Regions from separate parts of the Exiguobacterium sp. NPDC077395 genome, predicted to be linked through region 1. Evidence: predicted binding sites of a transcription regulator. Region 1 holds the regulator's gene; each other region holds the start of a gene.
What was found. Region 1 encodes Rex, which represses fermentation and respiration genes when NADH is low (regulators of the CRP and FNR family bind a similar motif). Its sites were predicted from a motif close to TTGTGAAATATTTCACAA; they were not measured.
Positions count from the first base shown of each region.

Region 2: the regulator Rex is predicted to act here: its motif matches at 8,358-8,375, upstream of pflB (formate C-acetyltransferase).
Region 3: the regulator Rex is predicted to act here: its motif matches at 2,987-3,004, upstream of ACQKD4_RS05015 (L-lactate dehydrogenase).

Region 1 is NZ_JBNNHU010000004.1:12,264-22,877, reverse strand. Features, by position in the region: gene ACQKD4_RS13380 (NADPH-dependent F420 reductase) at 1-302, opposite strand, end outside; gene ACQKD4_RS13375 (hypothetical protein) at 306-779, opposite strand; gene ACQKD4_RS13370 (ABC transporter ATP-binding protein) at 875-1,681, opposite strand; gene ACQKD4_RS13365 (FecCD family ABC transporter permease) at 1,678-2,724, opposite strand; gene ACQKD4_RS13360 (FecCD family ABC transporter permease) at 2,721-3,701, opposite strand; gene ACQKD4_RS13355 (ABC transporter substrate-binding protein) at 3,823-4,755, shown strand; gene ACQKD4_RS13350 (PspC domain-containing protein) at 4,840-5,022, shown strand; gene ACQKD4_RS13345 (FAD-dependent oxidoreductase) at 5,058-6,404, opposite strand; gene tatC (twin-arginine translocase subunit TatC) at 6,617-7,405, opposite strand; gene tatA (twin-arginine translocase TatA/TatE family subunit) at 7,409-7,627, opposite strand; gene ACQKD4_RS13330 (redox-sensing transcriptional repressor Rex) at 7,627-8,283, opposite strand; gene ACQKD4_RS13325 (ABC-F family ATP-binding cassette domain-containing protein) at 8,434-10,335, shown strand; gene ACQKD4_RS13320 (hypothetical protein) at 10,332-10,614, shown strand, end outside.
Region 2 is NZ_JBNNHU010000003.1:128,395-139,008, forward strand. Features, by position in the region: gene ACQKD4_RS12795 (cytochrome c oxidase subunit II) at 1-358, shown strand, start outside; gene ACQKD4_RS12800 (b(o/a)3-type cytochrome-c oxidase subunit 1) at 359-2,044, shown strand; gene ACQKD4_RS12805 (kinase) at 2,096-2,686, shown strand; gene ACQKD4_RS12810 (GntR family transcriptional regulator) at 2,826-3,218, shown strand; gene ACQKD4_RS12815 (ATP-binding cassette domain-containing protein) at 3,196-3,876, shown strand; gene ACQKD4_RS12820 (hypothetical protein) at 3,873-4,679, shown strand; gene ACQKD4_RS12825 (hypothetical protein) at 4,689-5,795, shown strand; gene ACQKD4_RS12830 (hypothetical protein) at 5,818-6,462, opposite strand; gene ACQKD4_RS12835 (DEAD/DEAH box helicase) at 6,459-7,625, opposite strand; gene ACQKD4_RS12840 (hypothetical protein) at 7,679-8,101, opposite strand; gene pflB (formate C-acetyltransferase) at 8,463-10,614, shown strand, end outside.
Region 3 is NZ_JBNNHU010000001.1:987,559-998,172, forward strand. Features, by position in the region: gene ACQKD4_RS04995 (1,4-alpha-glucan branching protein domain-containing protein) at 1-1,346, shown strand, start outside; gene rpmG (50S ribosomal protein L33) at 1,431-1,595, shown strand; gene ACQKD4_RS05005 (5-formyltetrahydrofolate cyclo-ligase) at 1,650-2,204, shown strand; gene ACQKD4_RS05010 (DUF92 domain-containing protein) at 2,183-2,953, shown strand; gene ACQKD4_RS05015 (L-lactate dehydrogenase) at 3,123-4,079, shown strand; gene ACQKD4_RS05020 (rhomboid family intramembrane serine protease) at 4,202-5,251, shown strand; gene ACQKD4_RS05025 (M42 family metallopeptidase) at 5,264-6,286, shown strand; gene ACQKD4_RS05030 (YqgQ family protein) at 6,283-6,477, shown strand; gene ACQKD4_RS05035 (ROK family glucokinase) at 6,571-7,533, shown strand; gene ACQKD4_RS05040 (LTA synthase family protein) at 7,756-9,672, shown strand; gene ACQKD4_RS05045 (DUF2759 domain-containing protein) at 9,784-9,963, opposite strand; gene ACQKD4_RS05050 (MBL fold metallo-hydrolase) at 10,121-10,614, shown strand, end outside.

The sequences.
Region 1 (10,614 bases):
TGCAAATACTCCGCGCCCGACACCCCGTCCGGTCGCTCGACTTCGTTAAACTCGATGGCGATCGGATTCGTCACATCAATCAGGACTTTCCCATTCAGTCCATCAAGTGTCGGCAGCAGATCCACCGCTGCCGCAAAAGGTGTACATAGCAGAAGGGCATCGCTTGCTGAGGCGACTTCTTGTAACGTCAACGTCCCTTCCCGCTCAGTCCGTGTTCCGTACAGCACCTCATAACCGGCCTGTTCGAATTGCTCTCCGAGCGTGCGCCCGACTTTCCCGGCACCTAAGATTCCGAGTTTCATATCTCACAACTCCTCGTCTGTCCGTGTGACCGTTCCTCCATACTCTTCTGCAAGCCCGTCTAAAATCGATGGGTCAAATTCTTCCCCGATGGCCATGACGCCGGTCTGACCGGGTTCGATGTTACCGACAGTTCGTTTGAATGTATCTTGAATGCCTTGCATATGCTTCACGTCTTTCGTACCGCCGATGAGACCACCTGTGAGTGTCCCGAACAAAATTCCGAACGGACCTCCGAGGATTCCAACCGCCATCCCGATGAGCGCACCTTTCGTTGACTTGTTGACGGGTGCGAGTTGCGCCGCATCCTCAAACGAGAACGCCCCGTTTTCTTCACGCTTGATGACGACCAATTGTTCGAATCCGACGAGTCCATCCGAATGATACTTTTTCAGTTTACTGAACGCCTGATACGAGATGGCCTCTTCCGGGAACGTGAACGTGACGATGTGATACGGTTGTTTTTCCTTTTTAGCCATGAAAAATTCCTCCTCTAAGGTAAAAAACACGACGCGCACTTACCCTACTCTTTTTCCCTGCTTTTCCGTAAAAAAACCTAGTCCGTAGACTAGGTTCAGATCGGTCGTTTTTCATTCAACTCGTAGTGCGAATACGGTACACAGAGTGGTGTCCCATATAGCGGGTCTTCGGTTACGACGACCTTGAGACCGAATACGTCTTTCATGAACGTCTCGTCGACGACATCGTTCGGACTGCCTTCCCGATACACGTTACCACCTGCGAGAGCGATGACATGATCGGCATAGCGACAAGCGAGATGGAGGTCATGAAGTACCATGATGATGGTTTTGCCTTCTAACCGATTCAATCGATACATTAAATCCAAAATCTCGATTTGGTGCGACATATCCAAGTATGTCGTCGGTTCATCGAGCAAAATCGTCTCCGACTCTTGGGCGAGTGCCAAGGCGATCCATACCCGTTGCTTTTGTCCACCGGAAAGGTTGCTAACGAGCGTGTCACGGAGCGACACTGTATCCGTGAAGGCGAGTGCCCGCTCAACCGCCCGTTCATCGTCTTCCGAGTATCGTTTGAAGAACGTCTGATACGGATAACGACCGAAGCGGACAAGTTGTTCGACGGTCAATCCATCCGGTGCCACGTTTACTTGCGGCATAAATGCCATGAGTCGCGCCGCCTCTTTCGCCCGATACGAATCAAGCGGTTTTTCCCGAAATGCGATCTCCCCGCCTAGTGCATCTCGCTGTCTCGCGAGCGTCGAGAGGAGCGTTGACTTCCCACATCCGTTCGCCCCGAGAAGAACGGTGATTTTTCCATGGGGAATAGAGAACGATAAATGATCGAGCACTGTCTTTTGTTCATATCCGATGGTCACTTGTTTCAAATCAAATGTGTTCATCTCATGCTTCCTTTCATCATCCGTCGAAGTAAATAGAAGAAATACGGCGCTCCGATGACAGCCGTCATCACGCCAGTCCTTAATTCGTACGGATAAAAAATAGTCCGGGCGAGTACGTCCGCCAACACCACGATTGTTGCCCCAACGAGAAGCGTCGCCCAGACGTAAGGGAGCTTCAATCCTTGACGGGCGATATGGGGTGCCATCAATCCGACAAACCCGATCGCACCGACGAAAGCGACACCAATTCCCGCGAGTAGACACGATAGCAATAGCGTTCCACGCTGAATCCCGCGTACCGGAACACCGATGCTAGTCGCCGTCGCCTCACTGATATGGAGCGGGCGCACGTGACGTTCAATCAAAAAGGCCGCCAATAAAAAGAGGAGCACGAACGGCACCATGATCTTCAATTGATTCCACGTCGCGGCGTACACAGTACCGGTAAGCCATTGTTGGATATCGTTCTTCCGATAGACGTTCGAGGCGAGCATCATGAACTGAACAATCCCTTGCGAGAAGATGCTGATTCCAATCCCGACGAGGGCAAGACGGACGGGTGGAACTCCACGTTTTAATAAATAAAAGAGGAACATGCCGACAATGATTGCTCCTAGAAACGAGGCAATCGGGATATAAGCGAGCGGGACCGACAGTTGGTTCGTTCGCTCATCCGTGAAGACGGTGAAAAACGTGGCTGTCGCAACTCCGGCGCCACCGACAATCCCGAAAATCTCTGGGGAGGCCAATTCATTTTTAATCGTCAGTTGTAACAAATGGCCACTGACGGCGAGACTCGCACCGGCAGTCATGGCCATCAACACGCGTGGCATCCGAAACTCGAAGACGACGAGCTGTTCGAACGCATCCCCCGCTCCGACGAACAAAGCAACGAGCGAAGCCGGGCTGAGGAACGTGTCGCCGATTGCGAGCCCGAAATAGATTGACAGGAGTAACCCTGTGATCAGTAGGAGGGCCAACTCGATTTCACGCTTTCGGAGCGTGAACGAGACGGGACCTTTTCGAAAGCGATATGTTTTCATGATTTAAAGACTCCTTGTCTGACACTGACGAGATAGATGAAGAATGCCCCACCGACGACCGCGAGCACGACGCCCACCGTCACTTCGCGTGGGAACAAGATGACTCGTCCTAAAATATCGGCCGCAAGCAACAGGACACTTCCGATCAGGGCACTTCCTGCGAGACGAGCGAAAAAGGCCGTTCCGAACACATATTTCGCCAAATGGGGAGCGAGCAGGCCGACAAATGCAATCGGTCCTGCGAGCGCCACCCCGAATGCGGAGAGCACGACAGCTAGTGTCACCGCGAGAAACTTGATGACACCGACATTTTGTCCGAGCGAACGTGCGACCTGATCTCCGAGCGATAACGTCTCAAGCTCTTTACTGAGAAGCAGGACGAGCACGACCGCCCCCATCATCCATGGCAATAAGACCTCGACAAGACTGAGCGAACGTCCAGCGACCGACCCGGTCAACCAGAACAGTACCTCATCGAGCGCTCCTTCCTCATAAGCGATAATCGACTGAGTGAATGAGCTGAATAGAGCAGCGAGCGATGCACCTGCAAGTGTCATATACATGACGTTCCCACCATTCGCACTTAGCAGATACACAATCACACCGGCGATAAACGCTCCGATGAGCGAAGCTGTCGTGAATGAGGCGATACTGCTAAACCCAAAAAGGGTCACGAGCACGATGGCCAGGCTCGCACCTGCGTTCACAGCCAAAATATCGGGAGATGCGAGCGGGTTACGCGTCACGAGTTGAAAGATGAGACCGGCGAGACCGAGTACGCTCCCAACGAGTAGCGCAACGACTGTACGTGGGATTCGATTGTCTGCCAACGCAATCATCGCTTGTGATGAACCGTCTGCTTGAAACATCATCACATCTTCATGACTGACGGCAATGACACCGACCCGCAAGCTGATATAGCTTAAAATTGGTAAGCAAATGATCAAGAGAAGTAGTTTGATCCAAGGTTTTTTCATGTCCTCACTTCTTTCCTTTCCTACCATAGCAAATATTGCGTTCCAGAAAAAGGGGTTGACAGTGAGAATCATTATCATTTATAGTCAGGTAGGAAAATCACTTACATAGAGGAGAATTGCAATGAAAAAGTGGATACTCGCGTTACTGACGCTTTGCTTAACCGTCGTCCTCGCTGCTTGCGGCGGGTCAGACGAAACAGAGAACGATACAAGTTCAGAGACAGCAACTCGCTCAATCGAACACGCAATGGGAACGGCGGATGTGCCTGAAAACCCGGAACGTGTCGTCGTCTTGACGAACGAAGGGACAGAGGCCCTTCTCGCCCTTGACATCAAACCGGTCGGGGCCGTCAAATCTTGGAACGGTGACCCGTGGTACCCACACATCGAGTCTGAAATGACAGATGTCACGGAAGTCGGGACAGAAAGTGAAGTCAACTTAGAGGCCATCGCGAAACTTAAGCCAGATCTCATCATCGGAACAAAACTTCGTCAAGAGAACATCTACGACAAATTGAACGCCATTGCGCCAACAGTCATGTCAGAAACACTCAAAGGCGATTGGCAAGAAAACTTCGCCCTTTATGCGAACGCACTTAACCTTGAAGAAGAAGGGAACGAAGTGTTGGCAGATTACGATCAGCATGTCGAAGACACAAAGGCTGAACTCGGAGACGCTGTGAACAAAGAACTTTCGGTCGTCCGCTTCCTTCCTGGTGCGTCACGCATTTACTTCACGGATAGCTTCTCGGGTGTCATCTTAGGAGATGTCGGAGTAAAACGCCCAGCTTCGCAAGATCGTACCGAGTTCGCTGAAGAAATCACGATGGAACGCATCCCAGAGATGGCTGGCGATCATATTGTCTACTTCACCTATGGCGGAGCAGACGGATCAAAAACAGCCGAAGAATGGCAGTCGAATCAGTTATGGAAAGACCTTGATGCCGTCAAAGCAGGCGAAGTAACAGAGGTCAGTGATGACATTTGGAACACATCGGGTGGCGTCCTTTCTGCCAACCAAGTGCTTGATGAACTCGTCGACATGTTGAAATAATGAGTAGCGCGCCAATTGTATTGGTGCGCTTTTTCATACATACATATGGTAAAATTTACATATCAACTTAAAAGGAGCTTTGCTATGCAACGTACACTTCGTAAGTCCGCGACGGACCGCTCTCTGTCTGGAGTATGCGGTGGGATTGCTGAATACTTTGGTATTTCTTCAATCGGAGTTCGACTCATCTTTTTGATTCTCCCTGGGAGTTTCCTTCTTTATATGATTTTGACGAATTCCATGAAAGATGCGCCACGCTATCTATAAGAAAACGCGAAAGCTGTTAGCTTCCGCGTTTTCTATTAAGCATTCACTTTGTCTTTCATCGCTTCAAGCGCTCCGCTGTTCAAGAAGTGCCATGGTTTGTTGTAGTGCGGTTGGAAGAAGAAGTCGACGTACGCGAGCTCTTCGACCGTCATCTCGTTTTGGATAGCGAGGGAGAGCGTGTTGACTGCTTGTGTCAAATCCGCTTTTGACAATACTTGTCCACCGACAATGCGATGTGTCTCTTTTTCATAGACGAGTTTGAATTCGACTTTCTCTGCAGTCGGCATGAACTCCGGACGATATGCATCCTCAATGACGACACTTTCTACGTCGAGTCCGAATAGGACTGCCGCTTCTTCCGTTAATCCAGACGACGCGATGTTCCAGTCGTAGAGACGAAGTCCTGACGTTCCTTGCGTCCCTTGGTAGCGGACACGTGGTTGCATCATATTTTCCGCGACGAGCGTTCCCATGCGGACAGCGTTCGTCGCAAGTGGGATATAGGCGTGTGTGCGTGCCGGGTTGTAGTAGACGGCACAGCTGTCACCTGCCGCAAAAATGTCCGGGTTGCTCGTGCGCATGTATTCGTCGACGATGATGGCGCCGTTCCCGAGCATATCGACCTGCCCTTCGAGGAGTCCTGTGTTCGGACGGAATCCGACGCAGAGGATCACGAGATCCGCCTCGAATTCACCTTTGTCCGTCACGACATGTGTGACATTTCCATCTGTACCACGGAACGCTTCGACCGTCTGACCGAGTTCGAGGTCGATCCCGCGACTTGTCATGTCTGCTTCTAATGGATCCGTGAACGACTTATCGAGATATTTGTTCAAGATGCGGTCGGCACTATCGATGAACGTAACATGTTTACCGTATGCTTCGAACGCCTCGACGAGTTCGACTCCGATATAACCCGCTCCGATGACAGCAATCTTCGTTGCATCTGTCGCGCGCTCAATGATACGTTGTGCATGCGCATAGTTTTTACAGAGTTCGATTCCATTCATTTCGATTCCTGGGAGCGTTGGGACAATCGGCCATGAACCCGTCGTGACGATCAAGCGGTCATACGTGTCGTGCACGTCTTCCCCTGTTTCGAGATTTTTGGCGTGGACCGTCTTCGCGTCGGTGTCGATGGATAAGACATCATGTTTCATGCGCATGGTTGCTCCGAGCTCTTCAAGCTCACGTGGAGAGGAGTAGAATAATTCTTCTGCACGTTGGACGACCCCACCGACATGGAGCGCAATCCCACACGAGAGGAAGCTGACGTTATCGTTCCGCTCGTAAACGGTGATATCAAGATTGTTGTGCTTGGCGAGTAATCCTTTGACAGCTGCTGTTCCTGCGTGTGTACATCCGATGACTGCGATTTTCATATGAGTCGTCTCTCCTTTTATGTTAGACAGTACGTTTCGTTTTTAGATTGTGATAAATATCACATTAACTTCTTGACCTTAGTGTACTATTTCACAATATAGGATTCAACGACTATGCTCACTATTTCACGTAAAAGTGTCTAAAGTTTGAACACCAGTTGAACTACAGTGTAATGCATATAAAAAGCATCGTCCCATTTACGGAACGATGCTTATTTCTCATTCATCTGTTTCATTAAATCCATCTGTTCTTGCACCATCGCTTCTTTCTCCCGGCGCAACACCCCTTTGTAGGTGACGCGTGAAATCGATAAACTAATCTCATATAGGAAGAAGAGTGGCAATGACACCATAAGGTGCGACGTCAAATCCGGTGGTGTGATGAATGCCGCGACTACGAATAGCGCGAAGTACGCATACTTACGAATCTTCGATAAGAAGTATGGTGTCACGACACCAATTCGGGTCAAGAACATCGTCACGACCGGCAATTGGAACAATAGACCGAACGGAATCGTCAGTTGCAACAAGAACGTGAAGTAATTGTTCGCCCCGATGATTTGTTCGAGTCCGAGGTCTTGCCCGAGGTCCGTCGAGATATCGAGGACGAGCGGGAATAACCAGTAGTAGGCGAACGCAAGGCCGATCAAGAACAATCCGAAGATGATCGGGATATAAGCGAGCGTACCTTTTCGTTCATTCGGATGCAGACCGGGTGCGACAAACGCCCACACTTGATACAGTAGGAATGGGCTCGCCGCAATCAGGCCGATGATGAGCGCCAAGTTCAAGTAAATCATGAGCGGGTCCGCGACCCCAAAGGCGTTCAGTTCGAGCCCGCGTTCGACGAGATCTTCTTGCAAGTACGCGAGTACATATTTGACACTCGGCAAAGCCATCAAAAAGAAGGCAAAGACGACAAATGCAGATAGCATCAGTCGTCTCCGCAGCTCTGTCAAGTGATCGGTGATTTCCCGCTCTTGATCAGGTTGATGATTCATGGCTTACTGCTCTTTCTTTTCGATAGCTTTCTTGTCGTTCTCGTCGTGCTCGTTCATCATGCCGTTCGTTGCATTTTTGAACTCACGAAGCGTTTGTCCGGCCGCGCGACCAAACTCCGGTAATTTCTTCGGTCCGAAGATGATGAGCGCGATGATGGCGATGATGAATAGACTCGCCCCACCCGGAATCCCGACGACGAGTGATGATGCTAGTAATTCCATTATTGATGGACCCCCTCAGCGGTTGGATAGTGTTGCATAAAGTAAATGAGTGACTGCAGCTCAATCGACAAATCGATGTGATGGACGCGAACCGTGTCCGGTACGGTAAGTCGTGCCGGTGTGAAGTTCAAGATGCCCTTGATACCGAAACGGACCAAGTCGTCTGCGACGGACTGCGCATAGGCAGAAGGTACCGTCAAAATGGCGACGTCAATCTTGTTTTGCTTCATAATCTGTTCCATCTCATCGACGTGATGAATTGGGACGCCTGACATCGTCGTGCCGACTTTTGTCTCGTCTGCGTCGAACCCGACGACGATATGTGTGTTATTGTTTTTAAGGAAGTTATAGTTGACGAATGCCGTCCCAAGGTGACCGACCCCGACCAAGGCGACATTCGTAATCTCGTCCTGATTCAGTGTCTTTCGGAAAAAGTCTAACAGATACTGCACGTTATAGCCATATCCCTTTTTACCGAGCGCACCGAAGTACGAGAAATCACGGCGAATCGTAGCCGAATCGACCTTGACCGCCTCACTCAGTTCTGCTGAAGAGACACGTTGTTTACCTGACGCGTGCAGGCTTTGAATAAATCGATAGTATAGTGGCAACCGTTTGGCTGTCGCTTGTGGAATCTTTGGTTCGTTTTGACTCAACGGAAAGAGCCTCCTTTTTACGACACGTTACAAACGAATCTGAATTTCATACACCTTGATTGTAAACGAATTCACATGACCACTCAACGAATATACCTAAAATCGCTGAAAAATACAGTATACTAAATAGAGAGAAAGGGGTTTTTTCACTTGATCCTACTGCAAGTCAATAACTTATCCAAATCCTTCGGCGTCGAGCCGATTTTAGAAAACGTCAAACTCGAAATCCAAGAAGGCGAACGCGTCGCCCTCGTCGGCCGAAACGGGGCCGGGAAGTCGACGCTTTTGAAAGTCATCGCTGGTGAATATAACTATGACTCCGGGGACATCATGAAGCCAAAAGACGTCACAATCGGCTATCTCGCCCAAGACTCAGGGTTAGAATCCGACGAGACTATTTGGAACGAGATGCTCACCGTCTTCACGGACTTGATTGAGCAAGAGAAGACGCTCCGTCGCATGGAAGCCGACATGGGCTCAGAACGAATCCTAAATGACGCCGCTGCGTATGAACGCCTCCTCTCCTCTTACGATGAAGAGCAGCATACATTCAAAGAGCGTGGCGGTTATCAATATGAAGCGACCATCCGCTCGGTCCTTCACGGGATGCGCTTTTATCCGGACGACTTCGAGCGTCGGATCGACACGCTCTCTGGTGGACAACGGACGCGTCTCGCCTTGGCGAAGATGCTCCTTCAAAGTCCCGACCTGCTCATCTTGGACGAGCCGACGAACCACTTGGACATCGAGACGCTCGCATGGCTTGAGAAGTACTTAAGCGGCTATAAAGGGGCCGTCCTCATCGTCTCCCACGACCGATACTTCCTCGACCGTGTCGTCTCGGTCGTCTATGAGTTGTCGCGTCACCGGAGCCGCCGCTTCGTCGGGAACTACACGAAGTATCTCGAACAGAAGGCCGCTCTCTACGAACAAGAGAAGAAGCAGTTTGAGTCGCAGCAAGAAGAGATTGCCAAGATGCAGGACTTCATTCAGCGAAACATCGCCCGGGCGACAACGACGAAACGGGCGCAAAGCGTACGGAAGCGTCTGGAGAAAGTCGACCGTCTCGATGCTCCGGACGGTGACGAACGCAGTGCGGTCCTCTCGTTCTCCATCAAACGACAGAGCGGGAACGATGTGTTGAGCGCGAGTGACCTCGCCATCGGGTATGAAGAACCGATTGCCCAAAATCTCCGTTTCCAGCTACAGCGCGGGGAATCCGTCGCTCTCGTCGGTCCGAACGGGGTCGGGAAGTCGACACTTCTCAAAGTGTTGACGAAACAACAAGCCGCCCTTACCGGTGATATCCGCTACGGGACCGGCGTCGAGATCGGCTACTACGATCAGGAGCAGCAGAACTTGTCGGACGCGAACCGTGTCATCGACGAGATTTGGAACGACTGGCCACTCATGCGCGAGCAAGAAGTGCGGAGTCTTCTCGGACAGTTCCTCTTCAGCGGCGATGACGTCATGAAGCGTGTCCATGAATTATCAGGCGGCGAACGCGCACGTCTCACGTTGGCCAAGCTGAAGCTCGAGCAACCGAACCTCCTCATTTTGGATGAGCCGACGAACCACTTGGACCTCGACTCGAAGATGATCTTAGAGAACGCCCTTCTCGACTATCCAGGTACGATTCTCTTCGTCTCGCACGACCGCTACTTCATCGACCGTCTCGCGACGCGTGTGTTAGAAATCACGCCGAACGGCATCGACGAGTATCTCGGTGACTATTCGTACTACGTCGAGAAGAAAGAAGAACTAGAAGAACTCGCGCGACTCGCCCGTGAAGAGACAAAGCAGGTCGTCGTGAAAAAACAGCGTGCCGATAAGGAACAACAACGGGAAGAGCGCCGCATCAAACAGCGCATCGAAGAGATTGAGTTGGCAATCGAGCAACATGAAAATCGCCTCGACGAAATCGAACAGTTGCTTTGTGAGCCGGACGTCTTCAACGACTTCGCCCGTGCCCAGGAGTTGTCGACCGAATCGGACGCAGCGAAAGAATCCATCACCGCACTTTATGCGGAATGGGAGGAACTCCATACATGATGCGTACACGTGCCATGCGAATCGAGCTCATCCAAGCGTTCCTCACGGGACTGGCCTATATCGTGCCAACCGGAACCGAGTTCGTATCTGAACTCATCCGCGGGGAGCCGACGATTGTCCCTTCTATTCTTTTTTACTTTTTACCAGTCGTCATCGGCTTCATCATTCAGACGTGGCCAGGGATTCTACTCAGTCTTTTCAGTGGCCTGCTCATGAGCACGCTCTTCATCCGTATTGTCGTCTGGCCGGTCGATGTGACTGTTCACACGTTCTATTCGC
Region 2 (10,614 bases), on a different contig from region 1:
GGATGCGGATTTGATTGACCCGGCAAAAGTAAATCAGACGGCTCCATTCGACAAACCAGGACTTCATCAAATTGGTGAGAATGAATACGAACTCGTCATGATCGCACAAGCGTTTACGTTCACACCAGGGAATGTTGAAATTCCAAAAGGCGCAAAAGTAACATTTCTTGTGACGTCACCTGATGTCGTACACGGATTCCAGTTGACAGGTACTCCGGTCAACATGATGGTTGTCCCTGGACATATTAACTCATTGACGTACACGTTCGAGGAAGCTGGCGAATTTTTGATTCTTTGTAACGAATATTGTGGGACAGGGCATCACATGATGTCGACTAAAATCAAGGTGGTGGAGTAAATGAACGACGTATCATCTAAACTGAAACAATGGGAGATGGAGCGAGGGGTTCCTGTTCCAAGTATCGGAGCGAAAGAGGCGCGTCTTGCCTACGGACACGTTCTCGTATCGGTGCTCGCCATCTTGATTGGAGCGCTAGCCGGATTGACACAGACGTTGATTCGGACGGGTGTCATTCCTGAAATCTTTGGATACTATCAATTGCTAACGGCTCACGGTATCATGCTCGGGATCGTCTTCACGACGATGTTCATTATCGGTCTTTTATATGCGTTATTGGCAAAGTCGTTCGGTCGCTTTGAATCATTCCCGACACGTGTCGCTTGGCTCGGTTTTTGGACGATGATTATCGGTGCCGTCATGGTAACGGTCATGATCTTGGCTAACAAAGGGACAGTATTGTATACGTTCTATGCACCGCTCATGGCAGATCCGCTCTTCTATGTCGGACTCGTCCTGTTCGTAGTCGGAACATGGTTGTCGTCATTCGCGATGTTCCGTATGTATGCGGACTACAAACGCGACAACCCAGGCGTTCATCCGCCGCTCCCGGCTTATATGAGTATTATGACGATGCTTCTATGGGACATTGCGACACTCGGTGTCGCAGCAACGATTCTGTTCCAACTCCTTCCTCTCTCGTTAGGATGGACAGATACAGTCGGAATTGAGTTATCTCGTACATTGTTCTGGTACTTCGGTCACCCGCTCGTTTATTTCTGGCTCATGCCGGCATATATTGTATGGTACACAGTCGTGCCGAAAGTCATCGGTGGGAAGATCTTCTCGGATGCGTTGGCACGGATGGCGTTCTTGTTGTTCTTGCTCTTCTCATTCCCGGTCGGCTTCCATCATCAGTTGACAGAACCGGGGATTGAACCGTTCTGGAAGTTCGTTCAAGTTATCTTGACGTTCTTGGTCGTCATCCCATCGTTCATGACAGCATTCTCGCTCTTTGCGACGTTCGAACTTCGTGGACGTGCGCTCGGCGCGAAAGGATTGTTCGGTTGGGTGAAGAAAATGCCGTATGGTGATGTTCGTTTCCTCGCACCATTCATCGGGATGCTATTCTTCATCCCTGCCGGTGCAGGTGGGATCATCAACGCTTCTCACCAATTGAACGCGATGGTTCACAATACACTTTGGGTCACAGGTCACTTCCATATCACAGTCGGGACGGCTGTCGCCTTGACATTCTTCGGAACGGCATACTGGCTTGTACCGGTACTTCGTGGTCGCACGTTGACGAAAGCGATGAACAAGCTTGGATTGATTCAAGCAGGGACGTGGGCGTTCGGTATGGCCATCATGTCGTATGCGATGCACATTTCAGGATTGAATGGTAACCCACGTCGTACGGGTCCAGCAACTTACTTCTCGGATGCATTGACGCGTGAATGGATTCCGTACCACGTCATGATGGCGATCGGAGGAACGATTTTATTCATCTCCGTTCTGATCTTCGTCTACTCGATGTTCAACTTGTCATTCCTCGCTCCAAAAGGCGAAGAGGAATTCCCGCTCGCTGAGACAGAAGAGGCGGCGATGGATACACCGCGCTATTTCGAAAACTGGAAATTGTGGATTACGGTAACGTTCGTCTTGATCGCATTTGCATACACGGTTCCAATCTGGCACTTGATTGAGAGTGCGCCTCCTGGAGCGCGTGGTTGGGTACTCTGGTAAACTAAAGTCAGCTCATACGTGAGCTGACTTTTTTGTGTGGGGAGGAACGATATGAACGTATTAGACGTCATCCATGCAGCGCGTTCGATGCATTCAGCCAATCGCCCGTTTGTCGTGGCGATTGATGGATTGAGTGGAGCGGGCAAGACAACGCTCGTCTCGCGTTTGAGTGAAGAGCCGACTATACTTGTTCTTCACATTGATGACTATATTGTCGAACGAGACAGACGCTATGAGACCGGACAGCCTGAACCGACCGAATATTACGCACTCCAATGGGACGTGTCGCGTCTTGAGCGTGAACTGTTTCGTCCATTGAGGAATGGGATAACGGAATTGACGTTACCTCGTTACGTGTATGAACGAGATGTCATTGCAGAAGAGGTCGTGGACGTGTCATCTGCTTATACCATTGTCGTCGAAGGGATTTTTCTACAACGACCGGAATGGCGACCATATTACGATTACGTGATTTATCTCGACTGTCCCCGCGAGGTTCGGTATGAACGGGTATTGAATCGAGATACATATCTCGGCGTCCCGGAGGAACGGCTTGCGAAATACAAGAGGCGCTATTGGCCAGGGGAAAATCTTTATCTCCAACTCGTCGACCCGAAAAAAGGAGCAGATATCGTGCTCTGACTGAACGTTTCAACATCTGACGCATGCGTCAGGTGTTTTTAATTTGGAGAAAATTTGAAAAAAAGATTGACGTCTAACTGTATTACGCTAATAATACAGTTAGAAAGTGTATTAACCATGTCATACACTTAGAAAGGTGATGAACATGCAATTCAATACGAGGGCACCGGTTTACCTACAGGTCGTCGACTACTTCAAGAAGAAGATGGCGCTCGGTGAACTGAAAGCCGGGGATGAGATGCCATCTCGGCGTGAGCTTGCGAATGATTTAAAAATTAATCCGAACACGGTTCAAAAAGCGTTCAAGGAAATGGAGGACCAACAATTGATTACGACCGAACGAAATCGACCGAGTCGCGTAACGACAGATCGAACGGTATTGGCACAAATCCGCTCTGAAATCGTAGATGACGCGGTCGCCGTATTTGTAGAATCGATTCAAGAACTTGATGTCTCGGTAGACGAACTTGTTGAAAAAATCAAACGACAGTACAAGGAGGGGATGTACGATGATCGAAGTGTTGGGAGTTAAAAAACGTTATCGGTGGAAACAAGTCATTGAAGACGTTTCGTTCACAGCGAATAAAGGTGAAATCACGTGTCTCATCGGCTTGAACGGTACGGGGAAGTCGACGTTGTTGAAAGGCATCATGGGATTGACACCTTTCGACAAAGGTTCGGTATTGATCGATGGGAAACCGATTGATTTGAATCGTGTCGCCTTCGTCGCCGACCATGCGATGTTCCCGATTCACTTTACAATCGAACAATGTGAGGCGTTCATGAAAGATTTTTATCCGACATTTGATTCGTCATTATTTGCCCGTCTCGTCGATGATTTCAAGTTGTTTCCGGAAGATAAGTTGAGCGAGTTATCGAAAGGGACGCTCGCGAAAGCGAACCTCGCACTCGGGATTGCGCAAGACCCGGATTATTTATTGCTTGATGAACCGTTCTCAGGAATCGATGTCTTCTCAAAAGAACAGATTGTCGAACTATTTTCGAGCGAGGTCATGGAGAATCGTGGCGTGCTCATTACGACACACGAGATTGAAGATATCGAGTACTTGATCGACAAGGCCGTCATGTTGAATAACGGAAGAATCGTCCGTGAGTTTGATGTCGAAGATGTCCGTTTCATTCACGGGAAGTCCATCGTCGATGTGATGAGAGAGGAGTACGGGGCATGAATCTATTGAAACTTTTGAGTTGGGAAATCGAGCGTGTCACAAAACCGTTCTTGATGTTAGTTACTGGCATCCTCGTCGTCCAGTTTGGGTATCTCGGTTACTTTTTATGGGATGAGACAAATCTATTTGAACGGTTACGACGTGAAGGGAACGCGGACTATCAATATACGTTCTTGGATTATCTCGGCAGTACGCCGTATCTCTTGTCACTCGGAATTGCGGTCGCGGCGATGTTATTATACAGCGCCTGGATCTGGTATCGCGATTTTCAAGGACGAGGGACGTTCATGTTGCGACTACTCACGATGCCACAAAAGCGCATGACGTTGTTTTTCGCCAAACTCGCTACAATCTTAATGATGACGTTGGGGCTATTTTCCATTGAATGGATTGCTCTTAAGTTACAGTACATAGCGTTCACGAGTTGGTTCGATGAAAAGATGATTCCAATGAGAGGTTCATTCGAGCAAGCGATTTCCTATCATGGGATGTTTACGGTCATGTATCCTTCTTCACTCGTAAATTTCGTCATCCATCAATTGTTGATCATCATCGTTGTGCTGTTTATTTTTACATTTGTATTGATTGAACGCAGTTTCTGGCAACGGACGATGTGGTCGCCTGTACTTAGTTTATCGATTCTAGTTGTCATCTTAACTATTCCCATTTTAGGCTACGCGTTCCTGTCGAATCGACTGATTTATGATGAGACGATCGTGTACGTCGGTATGGTATTGGTCGTTTGGGCAAGTGTGACGATTTGGCTAGGTCGAAGATTTTTACAGACGAAATTAAATGTGTGAGGTGAGAAGATGAAACGAATGTGGAACGTGGCTGCGCTCGGTGCGGTCATCGTGATTGGGCTTGGAACGTTTGCTGTTGATGCGACAGAACCGAAAGCAGAATGGTCGTTAGACATCAGTTCGAATCCAGCTGTTTGGGAAAATCAAATTGTTGAGATGACTTATAGTTCTGATGATGCTGTTGATCAACGGTTTGAAGTGACGGCTGATGAAAGTCGCATCACATCAAACTTGAACTATATAGCTGAGGGACAACAATATCGTGAACGTTTGAATGGAGATGTACGTTCCATCCATAGACTCATGAATGGATGGACGTATGCGCAGTCGATTCAAACACAAGACGGATATATCGGAGTCGGGCAGGATGGGATGAAAGAGCTCATCGTTTTTCAACAATTAAAAGGAAACGAAATATCGAGATTCGCATTCGATGCCAGTGATTCAAAAATATACGACATCGTGAACGGGGTGTGGGCAGGCGTATTCCTGAATGATGGTCAGTTAAACTTAATCTATCGAGATGGATATGACGAAGACGTAAAGACAATGATTGCCACGTTTAATGAAGCGATGAATGAAGTAAGCGTCAAAGAATTGAACATGGACAAAGGATTTATCACCCATGTCATCAATACGAATCGTTTTTACGCCACCGATGTATCCTCTCAGATGACAGAAACACGTTATATCCCTGTCGGTGTTAGCTTCTACGATGTTATCGAAGAAGGAGAAGATAAGTTCAATGTTGAAGACAGATTGCCAGGTCAATTCGCTTATGACACGAAAACGGAGAAAGTCGTTCAATTGGCAGAAGACCAAGGCTTTTGGGATTATACAACGTCGGGCCAAAACCTGTTAGCGATAAATGAAGATGGCGAGGAAGTCGTCATCGACTTGAACACAGGGAAGAACATGACCCGAAGCGTTCTCGACTCAGTTGATCACGCCTTCTATTCAAACGGTCGCCTGTACCAAACGCGTCAAGCGAAAGACGGTGTCGTCATCGATGTATACGAGGATGGGGAACAAATCTCAAGTGCGGCAATCACGCCTGAAAATGAGGAAGCGCGTGACATGCTCAAACAGATTGACGTGTACGTTAGACAAAAATAAGCAAAGGGCCGCGGCCCTTTGCTTATTTTGATGGTTTCGGTATGATGACGCCTTCTTCTAAATCAAGCAACAAGTCAATCAGTTCCGCGCAGAACTCCGGGAACTGCTCCAAAAAGGCACCGGGACCGACTTCATCCGTAAAGTCGATATATAGGTCGGCCACGTTTCCAGACATTTTCGCAGGTAAGGCGAGGAACGCCGAACCGAAGCGCCAGCTGCCTCGGATGTCGAGTAACTTTCCGAGGACGAGGTCGCCGGTCTCGCGTTCTTCGGGTAACTGAACAGCGTACGTCTCTTTTGACTCCCAGTCTTTCAACTGACCGTCTTCCGTCACTTCAAAGATGCTGCAGCGCGGGACGGCTAGTCCACGGAGTGCGTGATAAAGGGCAGGTGACATGTCGCCTTTATGGTCAGCCAAATAGCGACCGTGGGGCGTCATGCCATCTTCGTCCGTTTCAAAGAAGACGGCCCAATCAATGAAGAGGTCACGGAAGAGCTCGGCATCTTTTAAATGCCATGTTCCTTCCGATGCGATCTCTTGAATATAATTCGTCCATTGTGTGCTTCGCGCAAGAGCGGCTTGCTCATATAACTTTTTCAGTTCGGCAAGCAATTCGGACTCTTCGACGAGCAAAGGGAAGGGAATTACTTTCCGGTCTTTTTTCATCGGCGCGGTCCTCGCTTGTTCGCAGGGCGTTTGACGACAGGAGGCTTCTCCTCAATCCGTTTCTCGATTACATCGCCACGATAAATTTCGAGTTCTTTCAATTCGACACCGAGTTGACGCGCGAATGATTTTAAGTGTGGTAAATCGTCCGTCGTCACGAGAGAAAGGACGGTTCCGCCTGCATTACCGCGAGCCGTACGGCCTGAACGGTGGATAAAGTCATCGATTGATTCCGGTAAGTCGAAATGGACGACGTGCGTCACATCTTCGATATCGAGCCCGCGTGCCGCGAGACCCGTCGTGATGAGGAGCGGGTATTCGCCTTTACGGAATTCACGGAGTGTCTCGACGCGTTCGCGCTTTCCTTTCAAGCTGTCGAGCATGCGGTAGTCCACTTTCAACTTTTCAAGCTCCCCACGAAGTGGTGGCAAGAACGAGCGGTTATTAATGAACGCAAGTGCTTTCACGCCATCGACGTGCGAAAGACGGCGTAACAGTTCGGGTTTGTAGCGACGCGTCGTCAACAAGTAACCGTACGTCACTTGATTGCTGACAGCACGTTCGATTTTGATATGTGCCGGCTCGTTCATGAACGGTGCCGACCATTCTTTGAGTGAATCGGTGAGTGTTGCCGAGACGAGTGCAAGTTGACGCTCATGTGCAGTATGCTTGATGATGCGCTCAGCCGCCTCTGTCAAACCGCTGTCGATGATTTGGTCGGCTTCATCGAGAATGACGGTATGTGTCTCATGGAGCTTCAGCTTTTTCTTGTCAATCAATTCGACGAGACGTCCCGGTGTCCCGACGATCAAATGCGGCTTTTTCTTGATTCGATCGATTTGACGTTTCAATTCGACACCGCCAATGAACGAGCCGATGCGAACATCGCCTTTTTCGGTGAAACGTTGTGCGACCTGTTGGATCTGCATGACAAGTTCACGAGTTGGAGCGACAATGACAACTTGGATCCGGTCGTTCGAGGGATCAATTTTTTCAATCGCCGGGAGCAGGTAAGCGAGCGTTTTACCCGTTCCGGTCGGTGCCTCGATTGTCACGTCTTTTCCATCTAATAGTAGGGGGAACGCCTCTTTTTGGACCGGCATCGGCTCGTTAAAGCCCATCCGTTCCCACGTCTCGTTAATAAAAGGTTTTGTAAAATTCATAATAGGTCTCCTTATCTTTAGGCAAAAACAAAGGAAGCGAAAGCGCTCCCTCGTCAAATATAGCGAACATGCTCCTGACCATCTTCCATTGAAGAACGTAACGTCTGTGTATACGTTTGACCGTCTTCGATGAGTTGGATGTGGGCATCCGCGCCTTCTGCTGTCAATTCCACTTTCTCAATCGTGAATCCTTGATAAACGCGATACTGTAACTCGGACGTCATTTTCTCGAACGGTTTCAGTTCCGGATGTGTCGTGATGACATGGATTGGACGCGACAAAAGTCCGGCGAGTAATTGGTCGCGATAATCGATAAAATCTTCGTTCTCGATGTCATCGTCAAAGCGAATCCAAAACCCTCCATCTTCAAATTCTGTGATAAATCCATCACGCTTTTCACCGGCTTCGTCGACCTTCAACGAGATGCGATCGCCGACTTGAAAGGCGTGGCTTGGTGTTAATGGTTCGTACGTCATGAGTAGAACCCCTTCCTCTTATACAATGTTCTGCCTTCATTGTGTCTGATACGACACAAAAATTCAAGTTCTAACCGAGTGATGTGAGATTTATCACCCACAAAACTGTATAGTTCGTCACAGAACAATCAAATTAGTACAGACCATAGTTCGACCCTAATGAAATGGGATTCAGCTGTTTCAAACTATATAATTAATCGAATATAACAGTTTGTAAAACGCTTTCAAAAACGGCTATTTCATCACGTTCATAAGATTGTTACAAGTTTCACAATACTGTAAAACATATTGTTCACGTTTTCACGTACACTCACAGTATAGATAACACGCAATTACTTTCGAGAATGAGGAGTGAATCAACATGGCAACCGAAATCAAATCCGCATGGTCAGGTTTTATCCCTGGTCAGTGGATGAATGAAGTCAATGTCAGTGAGTTTATCCGTTTGAACCGTCATGAATACACAGGGAACGATACGTTCTTAGCAGGTCCGACAGAAGCGACAAACGTTCTTTGGAATCGTGTGATGGAACTGACAAAAGAAGAGCGTGAACGCGGAGGCGTTTGGGACGTTGATCAACACACACCATCGACAATCGTGTCGCATGGACCAGGTTACTTAAACAAAGAGTTAGAGAAAGTCGTTGGCGTTCAGACGGATGAGCCGTTCAAACGTTCGATTCACCCAAATGGCGGGATTCGCATGGTGGATGCCGCACTCGAATCATATGGTTTCGAACCAGATGAAGAAATCACAAAAATTTATTCAGAGATCCGTAAAACACATAACCAAGGTGTCTTCGATGCCTATACGCCTGAAATGCGGGCCGCTCGTAAATCAGGGATTATCACAGGTCTTCCGGATGCATACGGTCGTGGACGCATCATCGGTGACTATCGACGCGTCGCGCTCTACGGAATTGACTTCTTGATGGCAGAGCGCAAAAAAGACTTGGCGAAACGAGGTGGATTCTTATCTGAATCAGACATCCGTGACCGGGAGGAACTATCGGAACAACTTCGTGCCCTCCAAGAACTCAAACAACTCGGAGCCGCTTATGGATTTGACCTCGGTCGCCCTGCGGAAAACACGCAAGAAGCGTATCAATGGGTGTACTTAGCATACCTTGCTGCGATCAAAGAACAAAACGGTGCCGCGATGTCACTCGGACGCGTCTCGACATTCCTCGATGTGTACGCTGAACGTGACCTTGAAGCTGGTCGTTTAACAGAATCAGACGTTCAGGAAATCGTCGATCACTTCATCATGAAGCTTCGAATCGTCAAATTCTTACGGACACCAGACTATAACGAATTGTTCTCAGGTGACCCGACTTGGGTAACGGAGTCAATCGGTGGGATGAGTGAAGATGGTCGCTCGAACGTCACGAAGAGCTCGTTCCGATTCTTACATTCACTCACAAACCTCGGTCCTGCTCCAGAACCAAACTTGACGGTCCTTTGGTCGACGAAACTTCCAGAAGGCTTCAAACAATACTGTGCGAAAATGTCGATTGAAACATCGGCGATTCAATATGAGAACGATGACTTGATGATGCCACAATTCGGTGATGACTACGGTATCGCATGTTGTGTGTCACCGATGAAAATCGGAAAACAAATGCAGTTCTTCGGTGCACGTGCCAACATGGCAAAAGCCCTTCTTTATAGCATGAACGGCGGACGTGATGAGAAGAGCGGCGCTCAAATTGCTCCAGCTTGGGAAATGAATACAGAAGATGTGCTCACGTACGATAAAGTATATGCCGACTTTGACCGTACACTCGATTGGTTGGCAGAGCTATACGTCAATACGCTCAACGTCATTCACTTCATGCATGATAAATATGCGTACGAACGCATCGAAATGGCGCTTCACGATCCAGAAATCTTACGGACGATGGCTTGTGGGATTGCGGGTCTCTCTGTAACGGCAGATAGTCTTTCAGCAATCAAATATGCAAGCGTCAAACCCGTTCGGAACGAAGAAGGAATCATCGTCGACTTCGAAACGGAAGGCGACTTCCCGAAATTCGGTAACAATGACGACCGTGTCGACGCGATTGCCGTAGAACTCGTCGAATCGTTCATGGAAAAAGTACGGAAACATAAAACATACCGTGACGCGCTTCATACGCAATCGGTCCTCACCATCACATCGAACGTCGTCTACGGTAAGAAAACAGGGAATACGCCAGACGGTCGCCGTGCTGGTGAACCATTCGCTCCAGGTGCCAACCCGATGCATGGACGGGATACGAAAGGTGCGGCTGCATCGCTCTCATCTGTTGCGAAACTTCCGTTTGAACACGCACAAGACGGGATCTCGTATACGTTCTCAATCGTACCGAAAGCACTCGGAAAAGAAGAAATCGCACGTGAACTCAACTTGGCGGCACTTCTCGATGGGTATATGAGTGGAGAGCACAAAGGACATCATTTGAACGTCAACGTCTTCAACCGCGAGACGCTTCTCGACGCAATGGAACATCCAGAAGAATATCCACAACTCA
Region 3 (10,614 bases), on a different contig from region 1:
GATTAAAAATGCACCGCATCACAGGTGACACCGATCAAAAAGACTTTTATGTACGTGAGTGGGCTGAACATCAAATCGAGAACCATGCGACAGACTTCGCTCAAACGTTAGAAGGGCACCTGGAGGCACATGGCGGACAAACATTCCCACCGTTCTTGGTCACAGCACCGTTTGACGCGGAATTGTTTGGCCACTGGTGGTTTGAAGGTCCTGAATTTCTTGGGAAAGTCGCAGAGCGGCTCGAAGAATTTGGAATCGAAACGATCACGCCAGCAATCTTCCTTGAGCGTCACTTCAAAGATTTACAAACCGTCCATGTTTCCATGAACACATGGGGACGAAAAGGCTACGGTGAAGTTTGGATCAATGAACGAAATGAATGGATGCTCCGTCACCTGCACATGATGGAGATGCAACTTGTCAAAGACATAGCAGATTATCGTGATCAATCGGATTTGACGAATCGTGCCTTAAAACAATTGATTCGCCATTATGTGTTGGCTGTATCGAGTGACTGGGCGTTTATCTTAGATGGGCAAACGACAGCACAGTATGCGGCTGAACGCTTCAGGGAGCATACACGTCTCTTCGCAGAACTTGAAACGGCGCTTTATCAAGGCACTGTCTCGAACAAGTTGCTCGATGATCATTATGCGGCGTATCCATTCCTACAAGACGAAGACCTTGATGTCGATTCATTCCTCTCCCCGCACGACTATTACGTGACGACTGAACGAGATGCAGAAGAGTCAGCAATTCTTATGCTGACACCCGAATATCACGGTCATATCGTCGGTGGACTTGGTCATCGTGTCGTCGAGGAAGTGGAGGCGAGAGCAAATGAGGGAGAAACCGTCTATGTGCTGACGCCGTATCACGATGAGTTGCCGGAATACGAACGACACGGAAACGTTCATGTGTATCGAGTTCGTCCGACTAGTCCATTTTTAGAGCACGTCATGAATCAGGTTGCCACGCAAAATATTGCGTATGTCAAACTCGTTCATGAACTTTCGAAACGGGTATCATTCAAAGTGATTCATCATTTTGATTGGATGACGATTCCTGCTGCAAGAGAACTTGCGCAATCACTTGCGCTTCCGTTATACTCAACTATGTTGTCCTTTGAAGCGACACGGAACCCGCACGGGCACGGTGGTTTATTCGATGCAATCCATCGTATTGAAAACAGTGTGTTCTCGTCAGCGGAGTACGTCTATGTCGGCGAAGAGCTCTCGATGAACGACCTGAAACAATGGTATAAAGTAAGCGAGAATGTCAACACATGCCTACCTCTTGAATCTTCTCCATACGGACAGGAATCAATGAAAAAGAACGTGAAATAACCTTGCTTTTTCATAAGAAACTTGGTAGGATAATTGAGTATGCTTAGACTGTAAAGCAAAAGCACTTGATACAACATCATTAAGATGGGAGTGAAAGAAATGCGCGTTAAAATTACATTAGCTTGCACAGAAACAGGCGATCGCACGTACATCACGAAGAAAAACAAACGTAACAACCCAGAGCGCCTTGAGTTGCGCAAATACAACCCACGTCTCCGTCGTCACACGCTTTACCGCGAAGTGAAGTAATGAGGGACCGGCCGTCACATATGTGGCGGCTTTTTTTGTAAGGAGGAATGCGTTGTGGAAGACAAAGCAGCGTTAAGACGAACTGTCCATCAGTACATTAAACAAATGAACAATCGCCGACAAGTTGACCGAGTCATCCATCAGCGGTTGTTCGCAACAGAGATATGGAAAGAAAGCCAGACGATTGCCGTGACCTCTTCACTTCCGCTTGAAATCGATACGTCGCCAATCATACATGAAGCGTTTGAAGCAGGAAAAACGGTGTGCGTCCCGAAAGTAACGGAGCAGGGGTTAACGTTTCATATTATTCATTCAGTAGATGACCTTGAGACGGGCGTCATGAATATTTTGGAGCCGACGACCCCGCCGACGACGACAAGTATCGACCTCTGTCTTGTGCCGGGAAGAGTATTTGACCGGTCGGGATATCGAGTTGGTTGGGGCGGAGGATACTATGATCGTTTTTTACGTACATATGAAGGGGAGACGGTTTCATTAGCGTACTCCGTTCAATTGGTCGATCAAGTGCCGACTGAACCACATGATCTACCTGTTCAGTGGATTGTGACAGAAAAGGAGATGATTCAATGTTTGCCATATTTGTTGTAACTTGTATCGTCGCCTTTCTCGGGTATCGGTTACGCTCCTTGACAATCTCGGGAGCCTTCTTGACAGTGGTGACGGGGGTATTGATCGGGTTATCGTTTGGTTGGTTCGGCCTCTATTTACTCGGCGTATTCTTCTCGACATCTTCACTTGCTTCGAAATATCGATCTCGTGATAAACAAAATGTAGATGACATTGTCGAAAAAACGGGAGCGCGCGACGCCATTCAAGTGTTAGCAAACGGTGGGGTAGGGATCCTTTGTGCCCTCGGTTACTTACTGACAGATGACCTCGTCTATCTTTATATGTACATCGTGTCCATTGCGGCAGCGACGAGTGACACGTGGGGATCTGAATTCGGTGTCCTCGCAAAACGTAAACCGCGCTTCATGTTCACGTTTAGAGAAGTTGAGCCGGGAACGAGCGGTGCCGTTTCAACATTTGGGACGGTCATGTCGATTGTAGGCGCATTCGTGATTGTTTGCTCTTCTCTCCTGTTTGTCGAATTGGATATGGCATTACTAGTAGCGCTTTGGGGAATCGGACTGAGTGGGAGTGTCATCGATACGTTGCTCGGGGCGACGGTTCAACGGAAGTTTCGTTGTACGGTTTGTGGAAAGCTGACGGAAAAGAAAGTTCATCATCAAGTTTCTACAACATATGTGTCAGGGTGGCGTGTGCTAGGGAATGATGCAGTCAATTTCTTATCCGTTCTTGGAGCGGCGTCTATTTGTTTTTTGGTGTTCGGATGAGGGTAGTACAGAAAATGAATATGTTTCAAATGAATGTGAATGTTGTCACAATATCGCCAAAGTGAAAACGGTTTCCACTGCAGTTAGAGTTTGTGAATGATGTTACAATCTTGTTGTAACAGAGATAACAAAAACATGAAACAGATTGATCGAAGGGTGGAGAATCAATATGGAAACATTAAATCATGCTAAAGTAACGCGCGTCGCACTTGTAGGGGCAGGGGCAGTTGGAGCGAGCTTTGCGTACCAGTTAACGACAGCAAGCCTTTGTGAAGAACTCGTCATCATTGACATCAACAAGGCTAAAGCAGAAGGGGAAGCGATGGACTTGAACCACGGCGTCTCGTTCGCGTCTTCACCGATGCGTGTATGGGCAGGGGATTACGCAGACTGTGGTGTAGCAGACATCGTCGTCATTACCGCAGGTGCACCGCAACGTCCAGGGGAGACTCGTCTTGACCTTGTTGAAAAAAATGCGAAGATCATGAAGTCGATGATTTCAGATATTATGGATTCTGGTTTTGATGGCATCATCATTATCGCCTCAAACCCTGTCGACATTATGACGCATTTGGCATGGAAGTATTCAGGACTTCCGAAACATCGCGTCTTCGGCTCAGGTACTGTTCTCGACACGTCGCGTTTACGTTACATGCTTGGCGACTATTTCAATGTCGACCCACGTAACTGTCATGCCTATATCATGGGTGAGCACGGTGACACTGAGTTTGCTGCTTGGAGTAATGCTCGTATCTACGGAAAATCTGTTGAACAGTTGCTTGAAGAGCATGATGAATATAACTGGCAAGACCTTGAAGACATATATGTGAACGTACGTGATGCGGCTTATCACATCATCGAACGTAAAGGGGCGACATACTATGCCATTGGACTCGGATTACTCCGTTTGGTCAAAGCGGTCCTTCGTAATGAGAACACGTTGCTGACAGTCGGTGCTCATCTTGATGGGGAATACGGTTTACACGATATTCATATCGGGGTACCGGCCATCATCAACCGTCAGGGCGTGCGTGAGGTCGTTGAGATTGAGTTGTCAGAAGAAGAACATCAAAAAATGCAACATTCTGCGAACGTCCTTATGAAAACGATGGAACCTGTCTTGTAATTGTGATATATGAGTGACCCGTAGCCGTAAAGGTTGCGGGTTTTTTGTACGTTTGAGGCAAGCCACGACTTTGTCGTGAGGTACAACGTGATTTACAATAGAATGAGAGAGGAGGGATTTTGTTGGCGACTTGCTTCTGGGAAGACATTTATCAAGCGGTCGAGAACGGTGGACGAATCGAAGGGATATTAGAACCGTCCCGTGCAGTCATCTTGTTTGATACAAAAGCAGGTGATCGCTATGACTTATACGTTCAAACTGAAAAAGCATGGGCGAATCATGTCGGTACTGACATTAACGCAATCTTGAACGCCTTTCGTCTGTCTCGTATTGGACGAAATCGTTTGACGATTCACATATATGGTGACCGTCTCGTTGATGAAGAGCGGGTCGACTCCATGACGTTCCCGATTCCAGCGAGAGTGACATTATCTCGCTCGATTTGTACACCTACGATGGAGGACGACCGTTTTCGACTGCTCGCGGTCGCAATGGATCGAAAGAAGAAAGCGGAGTTAAAGAAACGATTCTCCTTTGGTAAACCGCAAGTAGTTTACGGCTTGATGTTCATCACGTTTTTAGTCATGTGGCTAGCTGAATCGGTCGGTTCGACATTCGACCCGAACACGTTGATCGCATTCGGTGCGAAAGTGAACCCGCTCATCGAAGAAGGGGAATGGTGGCGGTTAATTACGCCAATGTTTCTGCATATCGGATGGTTCCATTTTGCCATCAACATGTTTGCGCTCTGGTCACTTGGTCCGCTCGTTGAACGAATGTACGGCTCTCTCCGCTTTCTCATCATCTACGTGATCGGTGGGATTTTAGCGACGACAGCATCGTACGCGTTCAGTGAATCCATTTCAGCGGGGGCATCAGGAGCCTTATTTGGTCTGGTCGGTGCCTTACTCTATTTTGGACTGCGGGATCGTTCGCTCTTTATGAAGACACTCGGACCTCCGCTCTTTATTATGTTAGGATTAAATGTAGGACTCGCGTTCGTATTGGGTGCGAACTTGGATCATTTTGCACACGCGGGTGGTTTACTAGGTGGATTCGTCGTCTCTGGTGTCGTCGGATTGCCTGATGAGGAAAATCGAACACAACGCATCTTATTTTCTGTGCTCACGGCCACGTTATTTGGTCTACTGTACGGGTATGGATCTTGGTAAGGGGAGAATATGATGATAGAAACACTGAAAACATTAGTTGAAATCCCGAGTCCGTCTGGTATGACGGAGGAGGCGATCGGATTTGCAGAAAATGAACTCCAAACACTCGGTGTCAAGACGTCTCGTTTACATAAAGGAGCGTTGCTTGCGACGTTCCCAGGACGTTCGGACGAGGCGCGTCTTTTGACGGCGCACGTCGATACCCTTGGGGCGATGGTCAAGGACATCTTGCCGAGCGGACGCTTACGACTCACGCAAGTGGGTGGATACGCTTGGACGGCGATCGAAGGAGAAAACTGTCTCATTCATCGCGAGAAGGGGGAGGCGATCGAAGGAACCATCCTCATCCATCAGTCGAGCGTTCATGTGTATAAAGACACGAACTCTGCAGAACGCTCTGCTTCAAACATTGAAGTTCGATTGGATGAGAAAGTCCATTCTCGTGAAGATGTGACGGCACTTGGAATTGAAATCGGTGACTTTGTGTCATTTGATCCACGATTTAAGGTGACGTCTTCCGGATACATCAAATCTCGTCATTTGGACGACAAGGCTTCTGTAGCCATCTTGTTAGACCTAGCTAAAGATTTGGTTAATGATGAGTTGCCACATACAGTCCACTTCTTGATCTCGAATTATGAAGAAGTCGGATTCGGGGGAAATGCCGGCATTCCTGAAAATGTTGTGGAATACATTGCCGTCGATATGGGGGCTCTCGGAGATGGCCAACATTCAGATGAATATACGGTTTCGATTTGTGCCAAAGATTCATCTGGACCATATGATATTAGCTTGCGCCGTAAGTTTACTTCATTATGTAAGGCACATGACATCGCATATAAAGTGGATATCTATCCTTATTATGGCTCGGATGCGTCGGCTGCGATCCGTGCAGGCTACGATGTGAAGCATGCCTTGATCGGTCCTGGAATTGAGTCAAGCCATAGTTATGAACGGACACATGTGACGTCTATGGAAGCGACAAGAGAATTGTTAAATCGTTATGTCTTGTCAACGATGGAGGAAGAAGCATGAAAAACTTTTATGATGTCCAACAGTTTTTAAAGTCGTTCGGTACCATTATTTACATCGGGGAGCGGGATGCTGAAATCTCACTGATGATGATGGAACTCGACGAGTTGTATGAAGGGGGCATCATCGAGCAACGTGTATACGATACAGCGAAAATCATTTTGACCCACGAATTGAAAAATTCAACAGATTGACAGAAATCCCCTTAGTGCAAAGGGTTGCACTGAGGGGATAATAGTGTACACTATTCAATGAAAGCGATTTAGTTGAGATGAGGAGTGAACGGTATGAAATGGTTATTAGGGATCGACATCGGTGGTACAACGGTGAAGATGGCTGTTTTAGACATGAATGGCATCATTTCTGATAAGTGGGAAGTTAAAACGGATATTCGAGAAAACGGTGTACATATTCCAAAAGACATCGCAGCCTCATTTGAAACGTATTTAGAGACGTCAGGTAAGAAGAAAGAAGACTTCGCAGGTGCAGGTATCGGAGCCCCAGGATTCATCAATTTCTCTGAAGGTGTTGTCGAGTATTCACCGAACATCGGATGGAAAGACTTCGCTCTTGTGAGTGAGTTCGAAAAAGCGGTCGGACTCCCCGCTGTCCTCGAAAACGATGCGAATGCCGCTGCCCTCGGTGAGATGTGGAAAGGTGCAGGTGAAGGTGCATCCGAATTACTTGCCATCACGCTCGGTACAGGCGTCGGTGGTGGTGTCATCACGAACGGAAACATCGTTCATGGTACGGCTGGTATGGCAGGAGAAATCGGTCATATCACCGTCGAACGAGATGAGGCGAAAGCTGTAAAATGTGGCTGTGGCCGATTAGGGTGTATCGAGACGATTGCCTCTGCGACAGGTATTTCACGTTTAGCGTTGCAAAAACGAAAAAATCAAGATACTTCGTTGAACGACTTGAAAGAAGTGACGGCACGTGACGTATTCGAAGCCTATAAAGACGGGGACACAATCGCGACAGAAGTGATTGATGAGATGACAGAATATCTCGGATTGACGATTTCGAATATCGCCAACACACTCAACCCGAAAATGATCGTCATCGGTGGCGGCGTCTCAAAAGCAGGGACAGCATTGCTTGAACCGCTCGATGCTCAATTTAAGCGTTTTGCACTCGAACGTGTCTATGAGTCGACGACGTTTAAAATCGCTGAACTTGAGAATGATGCCGGAGTCATCGGTTGTGGCTGGTTAGCACGCAAACATTTCCTTCCGACACGCGTATAAAACTGACACGTCTGCACATTGCAGGCGTGTTTTCTTATGGGAAAGGGTATGGGATATTGTAAAATTTGTAACGTCACAGTTGATTTTTTATTAAAAAAGGGGTAAGATTTGGACTTGATACTGGACGTGTACTATTCAAATCGAATTGTACAATGTATGAACAAATATAAAAAATAATGGCTAAAAACATGCCGAAAACTGAAAAGAGGAGGAGACCGTCAGATGAATTCATCTCAACGCTTCTCGAAGCTATCGACGAGACTGAACGATACGGTCCGCGCTTCGTTTCAAGAATATCGTCTATTTTGGATATTTACGTTATTGCTTTGGACGAAGACGTATATCGTCTATCAATTTTTCTTCAACATTCCGATTGAAAACACCGCACAAGCTTTTATCTTACTGATCAGCCCAATCAGTTCGACATTATTCTTGTTTGCCTTCCATTTCTTCTTTAAAGGAAACAAACAAAAATGGGTGCTCTACACGCTTTACGCGTTGGCATCTTTCATCTTGTTTGCGGATGCCGTATATTATCGGGAATTTACGGACTATTTAACAATGCCGGTCATTATGCAACCATCGAACATGGAGACGCTGTCGACATCGTTCACATCACTACTTGAATGGAAAGACTTGATCATTCTTGGTGACGTATTCGTCTTACCGTTTATCTTATGGCGGATGAATATGAAAGAGAATGCCGCTTCACATCGTCGCGCGCTCGTGACATTCGTTGCAGCTGTATCGGTATTCTTGTTCAACCTTTCGTTGGCGGAGACAGAACGTCCTGAATTGTTGACTCGTTCATTCGACCGTGAGCTATTAGTGAAAAACATCGGAACGTTTAACTTCCATGTGTATGACGCGATGCTTCAAACGAAAACATCTGCTCAAAAAGCAATGGCTGACGAATCTGAGCTTGCAACGATTGAACAATTCACTCGTCAAAACTATGCTGCACCGAACCCTGATTTGTTCGGTAAGTATAAAGGGAAAAACGTGATTGTTGTGTCGTTCGAATCTGCACAAAACTTCACGCATAACATGAAAGCGCCGAACGGTGAATATATCACACCAAACTTGAACAAGCTGATTGAAGAGTCTCATTATTGGCCAAACTACTACCATACAGTAGGTCAAGGGAAGACATCGGATGCGGAGTTTGCGCTCGATAACTCGCTATATGGCTTACCGCGTGGTGCCGTGTACTTTACGAACGCGGACAACGAATATCAAGCACTTCCAGAGTTGATTAAAGAAGATAACTATTATTCAGCCGTCTTCCATGCGAATAATAAATCGTTCTGGAACCGCGACCAAATGTATAAAAATATCGGTGTCGATCAATTCTTCGATGAGAAGAGCTACGATCTCGGAAACCCAGAAGACATGACAGAATGGGGTCTCTTAGATGATAGTTTCTTCGAACAATCGATCCCGATGCTTCAAGAGTTGCCTGAGCCGTACTATGCGAAGTTCATCACATTAACGAACCACTTCCCATATACGATGCCAAGTGAAGACTATGAGCTCGTACCGAAGTTCGAGACAAGTTCAACGACGTTAAACAACTTCCCGCAGGCACTTGCATATCAAGACTATGCACTCGGTCTCTTCATCGATCAATTAAAAGAGAACGGAATGTGGGAGGATACGATTTTCGTTGTTTATGGTGACCACTACGGTATCTCGACGAACCACAACAATGCGATGGCAGAGTTGCTCGGTAAAGAAGAGTTGACACCATATGATGTGGCGAAATTACAACAGGTGCCGTTTGCGATTCACTTGCCGGATCAAGAAAAAGGTGAAGTGCATGAAACGATCGGAAGTCACGTCGACATGAAACCGACAATCTTGCACTTACTTGGGATTGATACATCGGAAACAATCGGATTCGGGAATGACTTGTTCTCTGAAAACCGAAATAGTCGTGCAATCTTCCGAGATGGTACGGTTGTGACGGATGAATATGTGTGGACGCAATCAACTTGTTACAATGCTACTACTGGAGAAGTAGTTGAGGACACAACGCTTTGTGGTCCAATGACGGAAGAAGCAGAAAAAATCTTACAAATGAACGATGATTTGATCTATTCCGACCTTCTCCGCTTTAAAGAACAAACGAATGAATAACCTAAAAACGAACCAAACCACAATGTGATTTGGTTCGTTTTTTTTTAATTGAGGAATGATGGTACAAAAAAAGCGACCGAAGTCGCTTGATGATTGCTTGATACGAATCCATTAACCTGGAATACCGCCGTAGATCAACGTGGCAACACCAAAGAATCCGAATACGAGTACAGTTAAGCCTGCAACTGCGAGTGGAAAGAATTGGCGTTTTTTGAATGAACGAATCATTCCCCATACAGCCACAATCGCGACGATGACAGAAATCCATCCGAACGGTTCATACAAATGCATGACGAGTTCCCCCTTTAATTATACGTCATGAAATTCATAAAAATTTCACTGAAATATCATTATTATTTTATCCGATTATTGAGGCGCTGTCGAGTAAAGGTTGACATCGATACAATTTTGCCACAATATTGTTTTGAATGAGAGGGGGATGAATCATATGCAAGTGAAGAAGATTACGTCAGGCTTAGCGCAGGAGAATGGATACGTCCTTGAAAAAGAAGGCAGTGTCGTCATCATCGACCCAGGAACGGATGACCCAAGATTTTTCGAGGTGATCGATCGTCTTGGTATACCCGCTGCGATTTTGTTGACTCACGCCCATTTCGATCACATTGGAGGAGTGGATATACTCCGTGAACGCTATAAAGTTCCTGTGTATGTCCACCGTCTTGAAAGTGACTGGTTGACGAATGGAGAAAAGAACGGAGCGCAAGCTTTCAATCTTCCTGTACCGGCGATGAAACCGGCTGAGAAGGTATATGAAGGCGATACATTGACTGTTGGTAATTTTACATTCCATCTTTATCACACCCCGGGTCATTCCCCAGGCAGCGTCGTCTTGTACATGGCGGATGAAGAGATTGCGTTTTGTGGTGACTTGATTTTTAAACAATCAGTCGGTCGTACCGATTTATTTGGAGGCGATCAGGC